One region of the Mesorhizobium sp. M2A.F.Ca.ET.042.01.1.1 genome, then DNA from elsewhere that is predicted to be linked to it. Evidence: riboswitches for the same ligand, from Rfam matches in the RefSeq annotation. Region 1 holds a riboswitch; the other holds the start of a gene.

Region 1 (7,301 bases):
GTAGCGCGTCACCGCACGCTGATCAGCGCCGTGCCGGCGATGGCGAGAAGCGCGCCCGCCCACGCGGCCGCGGTCGGCCTTTGGCCGCTGCGCAGCCACACCATCGGCAGGATGATTACCGGCGTCATCGAGGACAGCGTCGAGATGATGCCGACATTGCCGGTGCGCAACGCGGCCATCAGGCAGGACATGCCGAGCGAGGTGCCGACGAAGGCGGACAGCACGGCGAGTCCGACCGTGCCGAACTGGACGGCCTCCCTTTTACCCTTGCCGAACGGCGTTGCCGTGAGCGCGATGAACAGGATGACGGCGAGCCCGGAACGCAGCGCCATGGCCGTGAACGGCTCGACGCCGGCGGCCATGGCCGGCCGCGCCAGAAGCGTGCCGATCGCCTGGCCGAGCGCCGTCGTGACGCCCAGCACAATGCCTGGTCCCATGCGGCCGGTGAGCGGCGAGCCGGGCACGGTGCTGACCGGCACGGTGGAAGGGGTGACGACCGGCATCGCCGGCGCCAGCTCGCCTCGCTTGAGGAAGCGCCGCGGCATGCCGATGGCAAGCACGATGCCCGCCAGCACCAGCGCCACGCCCAGCGCCTGCCAGCGGCTGATGGTTTCGCCGAGCACCAGATAGCCGAGCGCCAGCGCGAAGGGCGAGGTGAGCGAGAAGAGCAGCGCCGTGATGCGCGGGCCCACCGAATAGATGGTGGCGAAATAGGTCGTGCTGGCGATGCTGATGCCGGCGAAGCTCGACCCGGCAAGCAGCCAGAACTCCCTCCCGCCGATCGTGTGCCAGCCGCCGATCGCCAGCGACACAGAGCCGGTCATCACGAAGGTGGCGAGCATCTGCCAGCGGGCAAGCTGAAGGAGGGGAACGCGCCCCTTGAGCTCGCTGAGGAACATGGAGCTCAGCGCGCTGCACAAGGCGGCGGTGACGGCAAGGGCTTCGGAGACGAACATGGCTGGCGGCTGCGGCGATTCCACCCAGGATTGGGCAGGCGCCGATGCTTACGCCAGCTCGCCGCAATGCGCTAGCCGGACCGGCGCCCGCAGGGGCATGCACCGGGATATCAAGTCGAGGACGACGGCGGGCTTGGCCCGAACACAGGAGCGACGGGGCGTATGCCCCGCCGGTTCCATAGCTTTATTCCGGCAAGAGGGCGATACGGACGGTCTATTGCATGGCTGCTGGGTTCATCCACAAGAACTCCCAGACATTGCCATCCGGGTCTTCTATGTGACGGTTGAACATGAAGCCGAGATCCTGTGCCGGGTTGGGATCGGCGCGACCGCCCGCTGCAACACCTTTCTCCATGACCGCGTTGACCGCGTCCTTGCTGTCGACGGTCAGCGCGATCAGCATCTGGCTCTCGCGCCTGGCATCGCCGATCGGCCGGGCTGTGAACTGGCTGTAGTGCTGGTGCGTCAGCAACATGACCCCGATCGATTCGGAGAACATGATCGAGCTGGCCTGGTCGTTCGAGAACTGCGGGTTGAGCGTGCCGCCGATCGCGAGATAAAACTTGGTCGCTGCCTGCAGATCGCGCACTGGCAGATTGAGGAAGAGCATCTGGGTCATCGGGTTGAAACCTCCGTTTCATTGACGGGTACTAGTCAGTCTAGTACTGTGTCGATGGCTATCATGCGGGAACGGTACCGTCTAGTACTGATAGAGGGGCGCTATGAAAATTGCTGTTGAGACCAGATCGGCCCGTAAGGATCGTGAGATCATCGAGGCGGCGACCGCCGCCTTCATCGCCAAGGGCTATGATGGGACCAGCATGGAGGAGATCGCCACCAGGGCGAGCGCTTCCAAGCAGACTGTCTACAAGCACTTCACGGACAAGGAGACGCTTTTCACCGAAGTCGTGGAGTCCACCGCTTCTCAGGTCAACGACGTTGTCGAGTCCGTCACAATGCTGCTTTCCGAGGCGAAATTCCTGGAGGGCGGCCTGCAGCAGCTTGCCCGGCGATTGACCACGACGCTGATGAACGACGAGTTGCTGAGGCTCCGGCGTCTGATTATCGCCAATGCCGATCGGATGCCGCAGCTTGGCCGCAGCTGGTACGACAAAGGCTTTGAGCGCATGCTTGCCTCGGTGGCGGAGTGCTTTGAAAAGCTCACCAGCCGAGGCCTGTTGCAGACCGGCGATCCTCGTTTGGCGGCCAGCCATTTCTTTGGCATGCTGCTTTGGATTCCGATGAACGAAGCCATGTTCACCGGAAGCAACCCGCGCTCGAAAGCCGACCTTGAGCGCCACGCCGATGCCTCGGTCGAAGCGTTCCTTGCCGCCTATGGGGCACGCTCGAAATAGTCGCGCCGGCCTGGCACGATCTGCTCAGCGCAACGAACCGCATTACGTCGCCTGGTGTCGCAGGAGGTCGGCCGGCCTCAGCCAGTTAAGCAGCGCCTGAGAGTCCAACGCGATCGGCTAGGGGACGGCGGAGGGAAAGCGAATGGCTACTATCGTACTCTTTCACTCGGTGCTGGGCCTTCGGGCGGTGGAGCAGCAAGCCGCTGAGAGAATGCGAGGCGCCGGCCATGATGTTGTGACGCCGGACCTGTACGCGGGATTAACGGCGCCGTCGGTCGACGAAGGGCTTGACCTGATGGGCAAGGTCGGGTGGGAAATCATCTGCGGCCGTGCCAGGGCGGCGCTCCTCCAGACTTCTCGAGACGCGGTGCTCGCAGGCCATTCGATGGGAGCTGGGGTGGTAAGTGCCGTTTGGCCAGAAAGAATCGCTGCCGCGGGCGTTGTGCTGCTGCATGGCCTTGCCGATATTCCCACAAATGTTCGTCGACACATTCCGGTCGCGGTCCACGTCGCCGACCCGGATGCGTTTGCGCTGCCTGAACAAGTTGCCGGCTGGTCGGCGGCGGCAAAGCGCAGCCAAGTCAAGGCGGAGATTTTCACCTATCCGGGGATCGGCCATTTCTACACCGATCGGGCGCTGCCGGACTATAATGCGCCCGCAGCCGAACTGACTTGGTCGCGCGTTCTGGCTTTCCTGGAAACGATCGCACGAAAGACTTGAAACGGTTCGGTGATATTGTGAGACGCTGAATCGTTCTAGACGGTGCCGGCCCGCGGCGAGGGCAAACGGAAGATCGAGCACGCGGCGGCGATCAGCGCCGCCATCGTGACCAGCAGCACCGCCAGGCTCGGTAGGTGGAAGACAATGTCTTGCCATCTGGGCTCGATCACCGCGCCGGTGCTGAAGGCCTCGCCGCTGTACTGGCACAGGATCCAGGACGCGCCGCTGCGCACCATGTCGGCGTCGATGTCGGAGATCAGCGCCTTGGCCTCGCGTTCGGCCGCGGGCATCGTCGCCATATAGGCGAGCAGCGCCTTGGCGGTGGCGAGATAGGCGTGGCTGCATTCGTTGAAGGGGCTTTCCTCGTCGCCGAGGCTTCCCGGCATCAGGCCCCAGAGGCAGTATGTGAATTGCAGATTGCCGTGATTGTAGAGCCGCCTGAAGGTCGGATCGGTCACGGTCTGGCGTTGGGCAAGGTCGAGGATGTCGCCGCGATAGCGCGCGATCACCGCCATCTGGCCGTGGGTGAGGCTGGGGATCTGGATGCCCGGGGGAGGCGGAGCCGACGAGCCACTATGCGCCTGCGCCGAGGCTGCCGCCAGCAGGGCGAACAGTGCCGCAACCGAGCAATTCCAGAAAAAGTGTGCCGCGGTTTTCCGTCCGGAATTGCGAGAAAACAAAAGACCAAAGCGGCTCAGCGGTCGTGTCGACCGTTGAGCCGCTTTGGCCGCCAGGGCGAGGAACCGTGGCGGCCAACGCATGGGTTTCAGGCGTAGCGGCGGGCGGGGCCGCGCTGGTCGCGCACTGCAACCACGCGCTCGGCAACAGCGCCGAAGCCGAGTCCGACGACGGTCCACAGCACCAGCTGGATGCCGAGCGAGGCGACGCGGAATTGCCACAGCACCGTCGCCGAGAAGTTCTCCGGCACTTCGTTGATGTCGGGCAGGGCCGCCTTCACCAGCGCGAAGACGACGAGGAAGGCGAGCCCAGCCACGATCGAGGCATTCCAGGCGCCGAGCCTGCTCCACAGCCGCTGCGCCAGGCCGACCGCCGCCACCATCGCGGCGATCGAGATGACGATCATGATGAAGAACAGTTCGGTGCGGTAGGCGATGGTTTCGGGATTGCCGACTGCGGGCGGGTTGGCCGGGTATTTGAGGCTCGGAACCACGATCACGGCAAGGAAGCCGAGCAGCGCCAGCAGCGCCGAGGTGCCGCGCGGGCCGAGCGAGCCCAGCCGGCCATAGGCATAGGCGAAGACCAGCGAGAACAGCCCGCCAAGCGCCGCGCCATAGACCAGCACGCCGGTCGCCAGACCGATGCCTGCCTGCTTGGCGCGGCTGACCATCTCGGGCTCCGGCGCCTCGCCGGCGGCCTGCGCCTGCTGTTCCTCGAAGGCGATCGCCTTGTCGACCTGCGGCTCGCCATAGACGCGAGCGAAGGCGAACGCCAAAATCCCCGCCACCAGCCCGACAAGCATGCCGCGCAGCAAAAGTTTTCCGACCATGTCAGAGTCCCTTCAAGCAATTTCCCGGAAAAATTAAGCGTTTTCCGCCCGGAATTGCGTCAGACCAAAACTTAGGACGGTTCAGCCTTCGCTGAAACGCTCCTAGTGGCAGGGGAAGCCGAGCAGGTGGCGGCCGTCATGCACGAATTCATGCACTACCGTGCCGCGGATCAGCGACGTCGCGCCTTCTTCCGCGCCGACGAAATAGATCATCAGCATCAGCATCAGGCCGGCGAAGATTGCCCAGGGCAGAAGCTCGCGGACGGGAATCGCAACCGGGCCGTAGGTCGGGGCGAAGGTGGTGTCGGACATTTTGACCTCCTACTGGGATGCTGCGTCCCGTTGATCCAACTGTGGCTGCGGGATAAGGCCTGACTTTCGGCTGGTGCCGATCACAGTGGCGCGACCGTGCCGGACTCGCACCGGCTTCCAATCCCTATAGCGCTAAAACACTTGTCAGCACTTCGTTCGCCTGTCAACGACATGTAATGGTCAACGCGGCTTCGCCTGGCCGAAATTTCACTGGACCACGGAGTTTTGGCATGTTCGCCCGCCTGACGATGATCGCAAGCGGCGCGACGCAGGCCGCGCGCAAGGGCCGCTTTCCGACGGACGAGGCGCCGGAGCCGAGCGCCCTCGATCGCGCCGGCGCGATCGCTTCGTCGCTGCGCCGGGCCGACCGCGTCTGGACAAGTCCGGCGCTTGCCGCGCGCAGGACGGCCGAGGCGCTCGGCCTGGATGCCACGGTCGAGCCGCTGCTTGCCGAGCAGGATTTCGCGCGCTGGGCTGGCAAAAGCTTCGAGCAGGTGCAGGCCGAGGACCCGGCAGGCATGGCGGCCTGGTTCGCCGATCCGGACGCTGCACCCCATGGCGGCGAATCGCTTGCCGCCGTCGCCCGGCGGGGTGCCGCGCTGATGGAGCGGCTGGCCGGCGAGGGCGGGCACACCATCGCGCTCACCCATGCCGTGCCGATCCGCGCCGCCATCGTGCATGTGCTGGGCGCGCCGCTCTCCTCGGTTTGGAAGATCGACATCGAGCCGCTGTCGTTCACCGAGTTCCGCAGCGACGGCCGCCGCTGGGTGCTGCACGCGAGCGGAGTCGCCGGCGCGAGATAGCGCCGGAAACAGCTTTTCTGCTGACCTTGGGCCGCGGTGAAGACGAATCCTGCTGTTTCAGCAACCGCTAACGGAACGGAAACGCCTTGCTGCTATGGTGCTGCCCTGTGGCGAGGAGAGCCTTGCCTTAGGAGCCGCCGGATATGGCCAATTATCCCGAGACCGAGCGCCGTCTTCATGCGCGCGAATTCGTACTCAAGGAAGCCACGATCATTGCCGGTGCCGTCAGGATCGGCTGCTCGGTCAGGAATCAGCACGAGCAGGGCGCGGAGTTGCGCGTCGCCGCCGATACGGACATCCCGGAACGCTTCCTGCTCGAGGTCCCAGCCGACGATATGATCTATCGCGCCCTGGTGCGGTGGCGGCGCAACGATCGCATCGGTGTGGCGCTCTACAGCAACGCGCCGAGGGGCTGACGCGTGGTCCTCGGCAATTCGTGACTTGATCCTGTCCGGATGGAATGCAACCCGGCACATCGGGAACGCAACCGCGGCGCGTGCGTTCATGAGGGCCGATCAACTGGGATTTTCGCGCATGAGCAGGACAGCCGTTTGGGTGGCGCTGATCGCTATCATTCTCGTGGGCCTCTATTTGTTGCAGCACAATGGCATGATCAGATTCTGAAGCGGCGCAGCTTAGGCGCCGTTCGCCGGGTCAGCAGCAGCTGTTCTCTCCGCAGCAGGGCTTGCCCGCGGCCGCTTGGTCCTTCAGCCAGCGGTCACGCGGCTTGCAACTCGCCGGCCGTGGCGAAAGCTCGACCTCGATGGCGCCGCCAACGACGCTTGGCTGGGCCGCGCGGTGCAGTTCCATCGGGCGCACGCCGTCGCTGACCTCGAAGGTCAGCTTAGCCGACTGGTCGAGGGCCACGTGATCCGAGACCTTGCGGATGATCGCAGCGAACTTGCCGGCCGACATATGGACCGGCCCGCCTTCGTCCACGTCCCATAGCTGGACGAAGATCTCCGACCAGGATTCCGGATTGGCCTCGCAATCCAGCGCCGAGAACTGGCCCGCCTTCACCTCGGTGACATGATAGCCCGGTTTAACCGGCCGCCCGTCATAGCGGAACACCAGTGGCCTGTCCTTGTAGTCGGCCAGCGCGCACAGCAGGTCGCCAATGGTCAGGTCGGAGGGGTCGATCGGGGCGGCGATTTTATGATTGTCAGAAGACAGCATGTCGGCTATTCCTCATTTCAACATTTCAAGGATTATTGAAACGTGGATGAACGTCAAGCCCTGATCGCCTTTGGCGCGCTGTCGCAGGAAACCCGCCTGCGCCTGCTGCGCCTGTTGGTCGTTGCCGGACCGGAAGGCATTTCCGCAGGCTCTCTCGCCGAACAGGTCGAGGTCTCCCCCTCCAATGTCAGCTTCCACCTCAAGGAACTGGAACGGTCCGGCCTCGTCACCGCGCGGCGTGATGCCCGCTCGATCGTCTACAGCGCCGAGTACGACGCGCTGTCCGGCCTGATCCGGTTCCTGATGGAGGATTGCTGCTCGGGCCGCCCGGAAATCTGCGCGCCGGCGCTTGCCGCGCCTTGCTGCCGGCCGGGCGAGGGGACCAGGCAATGACTGCCGCGCCCTTGGCCCAGCGGGGCAAACCGATGAGCGGCTTCGATCCATTGCGCCGGTTGGTCGCCGAAGCCCTGG
Region 2 (7,301 bases), on a different contig from region 1:
GCCGTTCTGGAACAATTTCTTCCTCATGGTGATCCTGATCTGGATCCAGACAGGTTTTGCGATGGTCATCCTTTCGTCGGCGCTGCGCGGCATTCCGGAAGAGACGCTCGAGGCTGCGGTCATCGACGGCGCCAACCCGTTCCAGATCTTCTGGAAAATCATGGTGCCGCAGATCTGGGGCACGATCGCGGTGGTGTGGACCACCATCACCATACTGGTGCTCAAAGTGTTCGACATCGTGCTGACCATGACCAACGGCCAATGGAACAGCCAGGTGCTGGCCAATCTGATGTTCGACTGGATGTTCCGCGGCGGCGGCGATTTCGGCCGCGGCGCGACCATCGCCATCATCATCATGATCGCGGTGATTCCGATCATGGTCTGGAACATCCGGCAGGCCAACAAAGAGACGGGAGGGCATTGAGATGGCCGCGTCCACCGGAAAGTCCTTCGTCAGCCGCTTCGGCGTTCATATCGCCGTGCTGGTCTTCGTCGTCATCTGGACCATCCCCACGCTCGGCATTCTCGTCTCGTCGCTGCGAGACAAGGACCAGATCATCGCATCGGGCTGGTGGAATTCCTTCGCCAGCTCCAGCCAGACCGAGGCCGGGCGGCTGCCGGCCGCCTCGGCGCAGACGCAGAAGGACGGCAAATATGTCATCGAAGGCAACGTCTTCGGCGACGGCGCCAAGCGCGACATCAGCGCCTTTGGCGTCAAGGCAGCGGCGCCGACGCAATACAAGGCCGGCACGGCGGCTGATCTCGGCGACGGCGTCGCCTTGCAGGTAAACGCGGATGGCAGCTTCGTGCTCGCCTCGCCGAAGGCATTCGAAGGCGACCGCGGTCAGCGCGTCTATTTCGCCTCCTCGGCGCCGCCGAAATTCACCACCGCGAACTACGATGCGGTGCTGTTTTCCGAAGGCATCGGCCGCTCGTTCATGAACTCGCTGACCGTGACCATTCCGGCGACGATCATCCCTATCCTGATCGCGGCCTTCGCGGCCTATGCGCTTGCCTGGATGCGCTTTCCGGGACGAGCGCTGCTGATCGCCGTCATCATCGGCCTGCTGGTCGTGCCGCTGCAGATGTCGCTGATCCCGCTGCTCAAGCTCTATAACGGCGTCGGCACCTTCTTCGGCGTGCCGTCGAAGACCTATCTCGGCATCTGGCTGGCGCATACCGGCTTCGGCCTGCCCTTCGCCATCTATCTGCTGAGGAGCTACATCGCCGGCCTGCCGCGCGAGATCATGGAATCGGCGCGCATCGACGGCGCCAGCGATTTCGAGATCTTCGTCAAGATCGTGCTGCCGCTGTCGTTCCCGGTGCTTGCCTCCTTCGCCATCTTCCAGTTCCTGTGGGTATGGAACGATCTTCTGGTGGCGATGGTTTTCCTCGGCACGGCGCCCGATCAGATCGTGCTGACGGCCAAGCTCAACGCGCTGCTCGGCTCACGCGGCGGCAATTGGGAAATCCTCACGACATCGGCATTCATCACCATCATCGTGCCGCTGATCGTGTTCTTCTCGCTGCAGCGCTATTTCGTCCGCGGGCTGCTTGCCGGCTCGGTGAAAGGAGGTTGAAGACATGCAATCGGCTTTGAAGGCGACTTCGAGACCAGACCCTGCGATCGACCGCGACTGGTGGCGGGGCGCGGTGATCTATCAGATCTATCCGCGCTCCTACCAGGACTCCAACGACGACGGCATCGGCGATCTGAAGGGCATCGTTCAGCGTCTGCCCTACATCGCTTCGCTCGGCGTCGATGCCATCTGGATCTCGCCCTTCTTCAAATCGCCGATGAAGGATTTCGGCTATGACGTCTCGGACTACTGCGATGTCGACCCGATGTTCGGCACGCTCGCCGATTTCGACGCGCTGGTGGCGGAGGCCCATCGCTTGGGCCTCAAGGTGATGATCGACGAGGTGCTGTCGCACACCGCCGACATCCACCCGTGGTTCAAGGAAAGCCGCTCCAGCCGCAGCAATCCAAAGGCTGACTGGTATGTGTGGGCCGACGCCAAGCCGGACGGCACGCCGCCCAACAACTGGCTGTCGATCTTCGGCGGTTCGGCCTGGCAGTGGGACACCAGCCGCCAGCAATACTACATGCACAATTTCCTGGCCGAGCAGCCCGATCTCAACTTCCACAACCGGGAAGTCCAGGACGCGCTGCTCGACATCACCCGCTTCTGGCTGGAACGCGGGGTCGACGGCTTCCGGCTGGATACGATCAATTTCTATTTCCACAGCCAGGGGCTGGAGGACAACCCGCCGCTGCCGCCGGAACAGCGCAACGACCAGACCGCACCCGCGGTCAATCCCTACAACTACCAGGACCATATCTACGACAAGAGCCGGCCGGAGAATCTCGGTTTCCTCGAGCGCTTCCGCGCGCTTCTGGACGAATATCCGGCACAGGCCGCCGTCGGCGAGGTCGGCGACTCTCAGCGCGGCCTGGAAGTGGTCGCCGCCTACACCGCCGACGGCAAGCGCGTGCACATGTGCTATTCCTTCGACTTCCTGGCGCCGGAGAAGATCAGCGCGGCGAAAGTGCGCGCGGTGCTGGAAGCCTTCGGCCGGGTCGCCAGCGACGGCTGGTCGTGCTGGGCCTTCTCCAACCATGACGTGATGCGGGTCGCCTCGCGCTGGGCCGCCAACGAGATGGACCCGACCGCCTATCTGAAGGTGATCTCGGCGCTTCTGATGTCGCTGCGCGGCTCGGTATGCATCTACCAGGGCGAAGAACTCGGCCTTGGCGAAGCAGAGCTGAAGTTCGAGGATCTGCAGGACCCCTACGGCATCCGCTTCTGGCCGGAGTTCAAGGGCCGCGACGGCTGCCGCACGCCGATGGTGTGGGAGGCCGCGGCCAAGAATGGCGGGTTCTCGACCGCCAAGCCCTGGCTGCCGGTGCCAGGCAGGCACCTGTCCCAGGCCGTCAACGTGCAGCAGGGCGACGCAAGCTCGCTGCTCGAGCATTACCGCCGCTTCCTCGCCTTCCGGCGCCAGCATCCGGCGCTGGGCAAGGGCGATATCGACTTCATCGAAAGCGATGGCGATACCGTCGCCTTCACGCGCCGCGAGGGCAATGAGCGGATCGTCTGCGCCTTCAACCTCGGCGGCAAGCCCGCCGAGATCGATCTCGGCCAAGGCGCGCTGCAGCCCTTGCCCGGACATGGCTTTTCGGGACAGACTGGCAGCGGGCCGGTCCGCCTCGGCGGATACGGCGCCTGGTTCGGGCGCATCGACTGAACTTGCAGACAAAGATCAACGGGAGAGGACAAACATGGCCGATGTCACGCTGAACCAGGTGAAGAAATCATACGGCAACCTTAACATCCTCCACGGCATCGACCTCGACATTAAATCCGGCGAGTTCATCGTCTTCGTCGGACCGTCGGGATGCGGCAAGTCCACCTTGCTGCGGTCGATCGCCGGGCTCGAGGAGATCACCGGGGGCGAACTGAAGATCGACGGCGAGGTGGTGAACGACGTGCCGCCGTCGAAGCGGGGCATCGCCATGGTGTTCCAGTCCTATGCGCTCTATCCGCACATGACCGTCTACGACAACATGGCCTTCTCGATGAAGATCGGCAAGGAAAGCAAGGCCGAGATCGACAAGCGGGTGCGGCAGGCCGCGGAAATCCTGCAGCTCACCAAATATCTCGACCGCCTGCCCAAGGCGATGTCGGGCGGCCAGCGCCAGCGCGTCGCCATCGGCCGCGCCATCGTGCGCAACCCGAAAGTGTTCCTGTTCGACGAGCCGCTGTCGAACCTCGACGCCGCATTGCGCGTCGCCACCCGCATCGAGATCGCCAAGCTCAAGGAATCGATGCCGAACACCACCATGATCTATGTGACGCACGACCAGGTCGAGGCGATGACGCTGGCGGACCGCATCGTGGTGCTGAAGGACGGCCGGGTCGAGCAGGTCGGCACGCCGATGGAACTCTACAAGCGTCCGGGCAATCTGTTCGTCGCCCAGTTCATCGGCTCGCCGGCGATGAACATATTGCCGGCAAAGATCGAGAAGGCCGGCAATCCGACCGTGGTCAGCCATGTCGGCGACCGCAAGGCGACGGTGCCGATCGCGACGCCTGCCTCGGCGAATGGCGCGGCGGTCAGCTTCGGCGTGCGGCCGGAGGATCTCGCGATCGCCACCGGTTCCGACTACCTTTTCGAGGGCAAGGTCGACTATATCGAGCAACTCGGCGAGGTTCAGCTCGTCTATATCGATATCGGCCGCGCAGACCTGCCGCTGGTCGCCAAGCTGCCGGGCAATATCGAGGTCAAGCGCGGTGAGACACTGCGGCTCAACGCAAGCGCCGGCGATCTGCATATTTTCGACGCCGACGGCCATTCCTTCACGCTGCATCGCGAAGAAGCGAAGGCGGCCTGAGCGCAGAGCCGCTGCGGCAAAGAAAAAGCGGCGGGCCTCGGCCCGCCGCTCCTGTTTTCAAATCACGGTCGGCTGTTAACGATTGCCGAAGTGGTCGCGGTCGGCGCCCTGCGGAGCCGACTTCTGCCCGTCGCGCGACGAATTCAGCAGCTTGTAGACCGGCGAGTCGGTGCCGATCGACGAGGTGCGGGTCGTATCCACGGCGGGAGCCGGCTGGTTGACGCCGCTGTTGCCGTAATTGTCGCTGCCCGCGAAAGCAGCCGAGGAAACCGCCATGAGAGCCGCGGTGGCAAGAATGATCTTTTTCATCTCAGTACTCCTGAATTTACTGATCCGACCGAGGCGACGGGCAAACCCGTCGCCGTTCGAAGTCGGCTGTCAGTTGTTACCGAAAAGGTTGCGGTCGGCGCCCGTGGTGACAGGCTTCTGTTCAGCCGGTTCGGACTTGCGGACCGAGGCTGTGTAAGAAGAGTCGACCGTGGCGGCCGGCGGGTTGGCCGCCTGCGCGTTGTAATTGTCGCTACCGGCAAAGGCGCTGCCGGAAATTGCCAGAAGGGCGGCGGCAGTGAGAACAATCTTTTTCATTTTTGCTACTCCAGTATTTTTATTCAGTCCGTCTAGCGGCGTGTCTTGGGAATGAAATCGCGTCGTTCGGACAGCGCTGATTTGGGTGAGCCGATCGCCGGATTCCAATCACGAAGTTTTTTCGTCTGGACCATGAATCCGCATCTTGAAGTTTTCATAAGCATGCCTATGACTATATTTTTATCGAGTTTAATCAAGGACTTATGTGAGTTCGGCAGTTGGCTCACCAAGTGTGTCGGAGCGCCAACGTTCACAGCATCCTGTACGCACCGTCAACAGAAACGAACCGTTCGGTTCGATTTTAGAATCTGCTAATAGTCACTTTTTGATACTGTTAACCATCGGAGCCTTCCTGAAGCTCGTCCCGAGGAGTTCTGGAAGCCGAGGCATGGCGCAAGGACGAGACTCAGCACCGTCAATATGCCGCCCATTGTCGCGCCGCATGGATGCGATGTCGTTTTCATGCCGACGGGAAACCGGCTGTCGTGGTTAGATCAGGCCATCTCAGGTGCCGCTTCGTCGCGACGAGGCGGAGAATTGGGAAGCCGGTCGAAATCCGGCGCTGCCCCCGCAACGGTGGTGGAGTGAGGTCGCAACGGGAGACCACTGGGCCATGGGCCTGGGAAGGTGTTGCGACCGCCCGCGAGGGCAACTCCAAAGCCCGGAAACCAGCCAGAGACATTTTGAACTCGACTGATCGCGGTGGGCGGTCAAGAGGCGGACGGCGCGTGCCCGGCCCTGCCGGTGGCGGTCGTTCTTCTCCATCACCACCAGTTCAGTCCTTGATGCGAGGACAGGACATGGATGCGCGCAACGACATGCTGAGGCTCCTGCAGAGCCGCAAGCCGGGCTACTCGCTTGAGCAGCCCTTCTACACCGATCCCGACTATTTCAAGCTCGATATGGAGCTGATCTGGTATCGTGACTGGTTGTTCATCGGCCATGATTGCGAGCTGCCGAAACCAGGCAGCTACATCACCGTTCAGATCGGCGATTATCCGGTGGTGCTGGTCCGCGACCAGAAGGGAAGGATCAACGCTTTCCACAACTCCTGCCGGCATCGCGGCAGCCGCGTGTGCAACACCGACAAGGGCACCGCCGCCAAGCTGGTCTGTCCCTACCATCAGTGGACTTACGAGCTCGACGGGCGGCTGCTGTTCGCGCGCCAGATGGCGGAAGGATTCGACAAGAGCCAGTTCGGCCTGAAGCCGGTCGCCTGCGAGAGCGTCGGCGGCTACATCTTCATTTGCCTGGCAAAAGAGCCGGCCGACTTCGCGCCGATGCGCGCCATGATCGAACCCTATCTCCTGCCGCACCGGCTGAGCGAGGCGAAGGTCGCGTTCGAATCGACGATCGTCGAAAAGGGCAACTGGAAGCTCGTCTGGGAAAACAACCGCGAGTGCTATCATTGCGCCGGCAACCATCCGGAACTGTGCAAGACCTTCCCGGAAGCGCCGACGGTCACCGGTGTGCAAGGCGCCGACAGCGATCCGGAAATGCTTGCGCACTGGGCGAAATGCGAGGCGGCGGGTCTGCCGAGCCGGTTCCGGATCGACCCGGCCGGGCAATACCGCGCGACGCGCGCGCCGCTGCTGCGCGACGCCGTCAGCTACACGATGAGCGGCAAGCGCGCCGTGGCGAACAACCTGTCCGCCAGCGTCGCCGCCGACCGCATCGGCACGTTGATGCACTACCATTACCCGACCACGTGGAACCACATCCTCATCGATCACGCCGTCACCTTCCGTGTGCTGCCGATCAGCGCCACCGAGACCGCGGTGACGACGAAATGGCTGGTCCACAAGGACGCGGTGGAAGGCGTCGACTACGATCTGGCAGAACTCACCCATGTCTGGACCGAGACCAACGATCAGGACCGCCGCATCGTCGAGGAAAACGCGCTCGGAATCCTGTCGCCGGCTTACGAGCCCGGTCCCTATTCCGAGTTGCATGAGGGCGGCGTCATCCAGTTCGTCGAGTGGTACACCTCCTTCATCGGTCCGCGCCTCGCCGAAGGCGGTCGCCCGGCGCTGCGCAGCGTCGCCTGAAGGCTGAGGAGATGAACGCGATGACGGATCTCGGCCTCTATCGCCATCTCGACGAGATGGCGCCCTGGAACGACAGGCTGCAGGTGCTGGAAGTGATCGGCGTCAGCGACGAGGCGCCGCAGGTGAAGACGTTCACCTTCCGCTCCGACAATCAGACCTGGTTCCGCTACAAACCCGGGCAGTTCGTGACGCTGGAATTGCCGACGGCAGACGGGCCGCTGATGCGGACCTACACGCTGTCGTCCTCGCCGTCGCGGCCGTTCTCGATCGCG

Evidence for each region. Region 1 has a riboswitch for cobalamin ahead of EOA23_RS20855 (CbtB domain-containing protein). Riboswitches for the same ligand answer to the same signal wherever they lie in the genome.
Region 2: another riboswitch for cobalamin. It lies ahead of EOA23_RS03645 (aromatic ring-hydroxylating dioxygenase subunit alpha); the one in region 1 lies ahead of EOA23_RS20855 (CbtB domain-containing protein).

Annotation. Positions count from the first base shown of each region.
Region 1 is NZ_RZRX01000141.1:1,918-9,218, reverse strand. Features, by position in the region: gene EOA23_RS20890 (sulfite exporter TauE/SafE family protein) at 1-4, shown strand, start outside; gene EOA23_RS20885 (DMT family transporter) at 9-956, opposite strand; gene EOA23_RS20880 (VOC family protein) at 1,171-1,575, opposite strand; gene EOA23_RS20875 (TetR/AcrR family transcriptional regulator) at 1,679-2,311, shown strand; gene EOA23_RS20870 (dienelactone hydrolase family protein) at 2,454-3,032, shown strand; gene EOA23_RS20865 (hypothetical protein) at 3,068-3,547, opposite strand; gene EOA23_RS20860 (CbtA family protein) at 3,799-4,539, opposite strand; gene EOA23_RS20855 (CbtB domain-containing protein) at 4,642-4,851, opposite strand; adenosylcobalamin (AdoCbl) riboswitch at 4,901-4,976, opposite strand; gene EOA23_RS20850 (histidine phosphatase family protein) at 5,082-5,654, shown strand; gene EOA23_RS20845 (PilZ domain-containing protein) at 5,798-6,070, shown strand; gene EOA23_RS20840 (DUF6428 family protein) at 6,309-6,830, opposite strand; gene EOA23_RS20835 (metalloregulator ArsR/SmtB family transcription factor) at 6,873-7,223, shown strand; partial or broken gene EOA23_RS20830 (aquaporin) at 7,256-7,301, shown strand, end outside.
Region 2 is NZ_RZRX01000012.1:36,780-44,080, forward strand. Features, by position in the region: gene EOA23_RS03615 (sugar ABC transporter permease) at 1-424, shown strand, start outside; gene EOA23_RS03620 (carbohydrate ABC transporter permease) at 426-1,580, shown strand; gene EOA23_RS03625 (alpha-glucosidase) at 1,585-3,249, shown strand; gene ugpC (sn-glycerol-3-phosphate ABC transporter ATP-binding protein UgpC) at 3,284-4,396, shown strand; gene EOA23_RS03635 (DUF680 domain-containing protein) at 4,472-4,705, opposite strand; gene EOA23_RS03640 (DUF680 domain-containing protein) at 4,775-4,981, opposite strand; cobalamin riboswitch at 5,471-5,673, shown strand; gene EOA23_RS03645 (aromatic ring-hydroxylating dioxygenase subunit alpha) at 5,782-7,029, shown strand; gene EOA23_RS03650 (hybrid-cluster NAD(P)-dependent oxidoreductase) at 7,050-7,301, shown strand, end outside.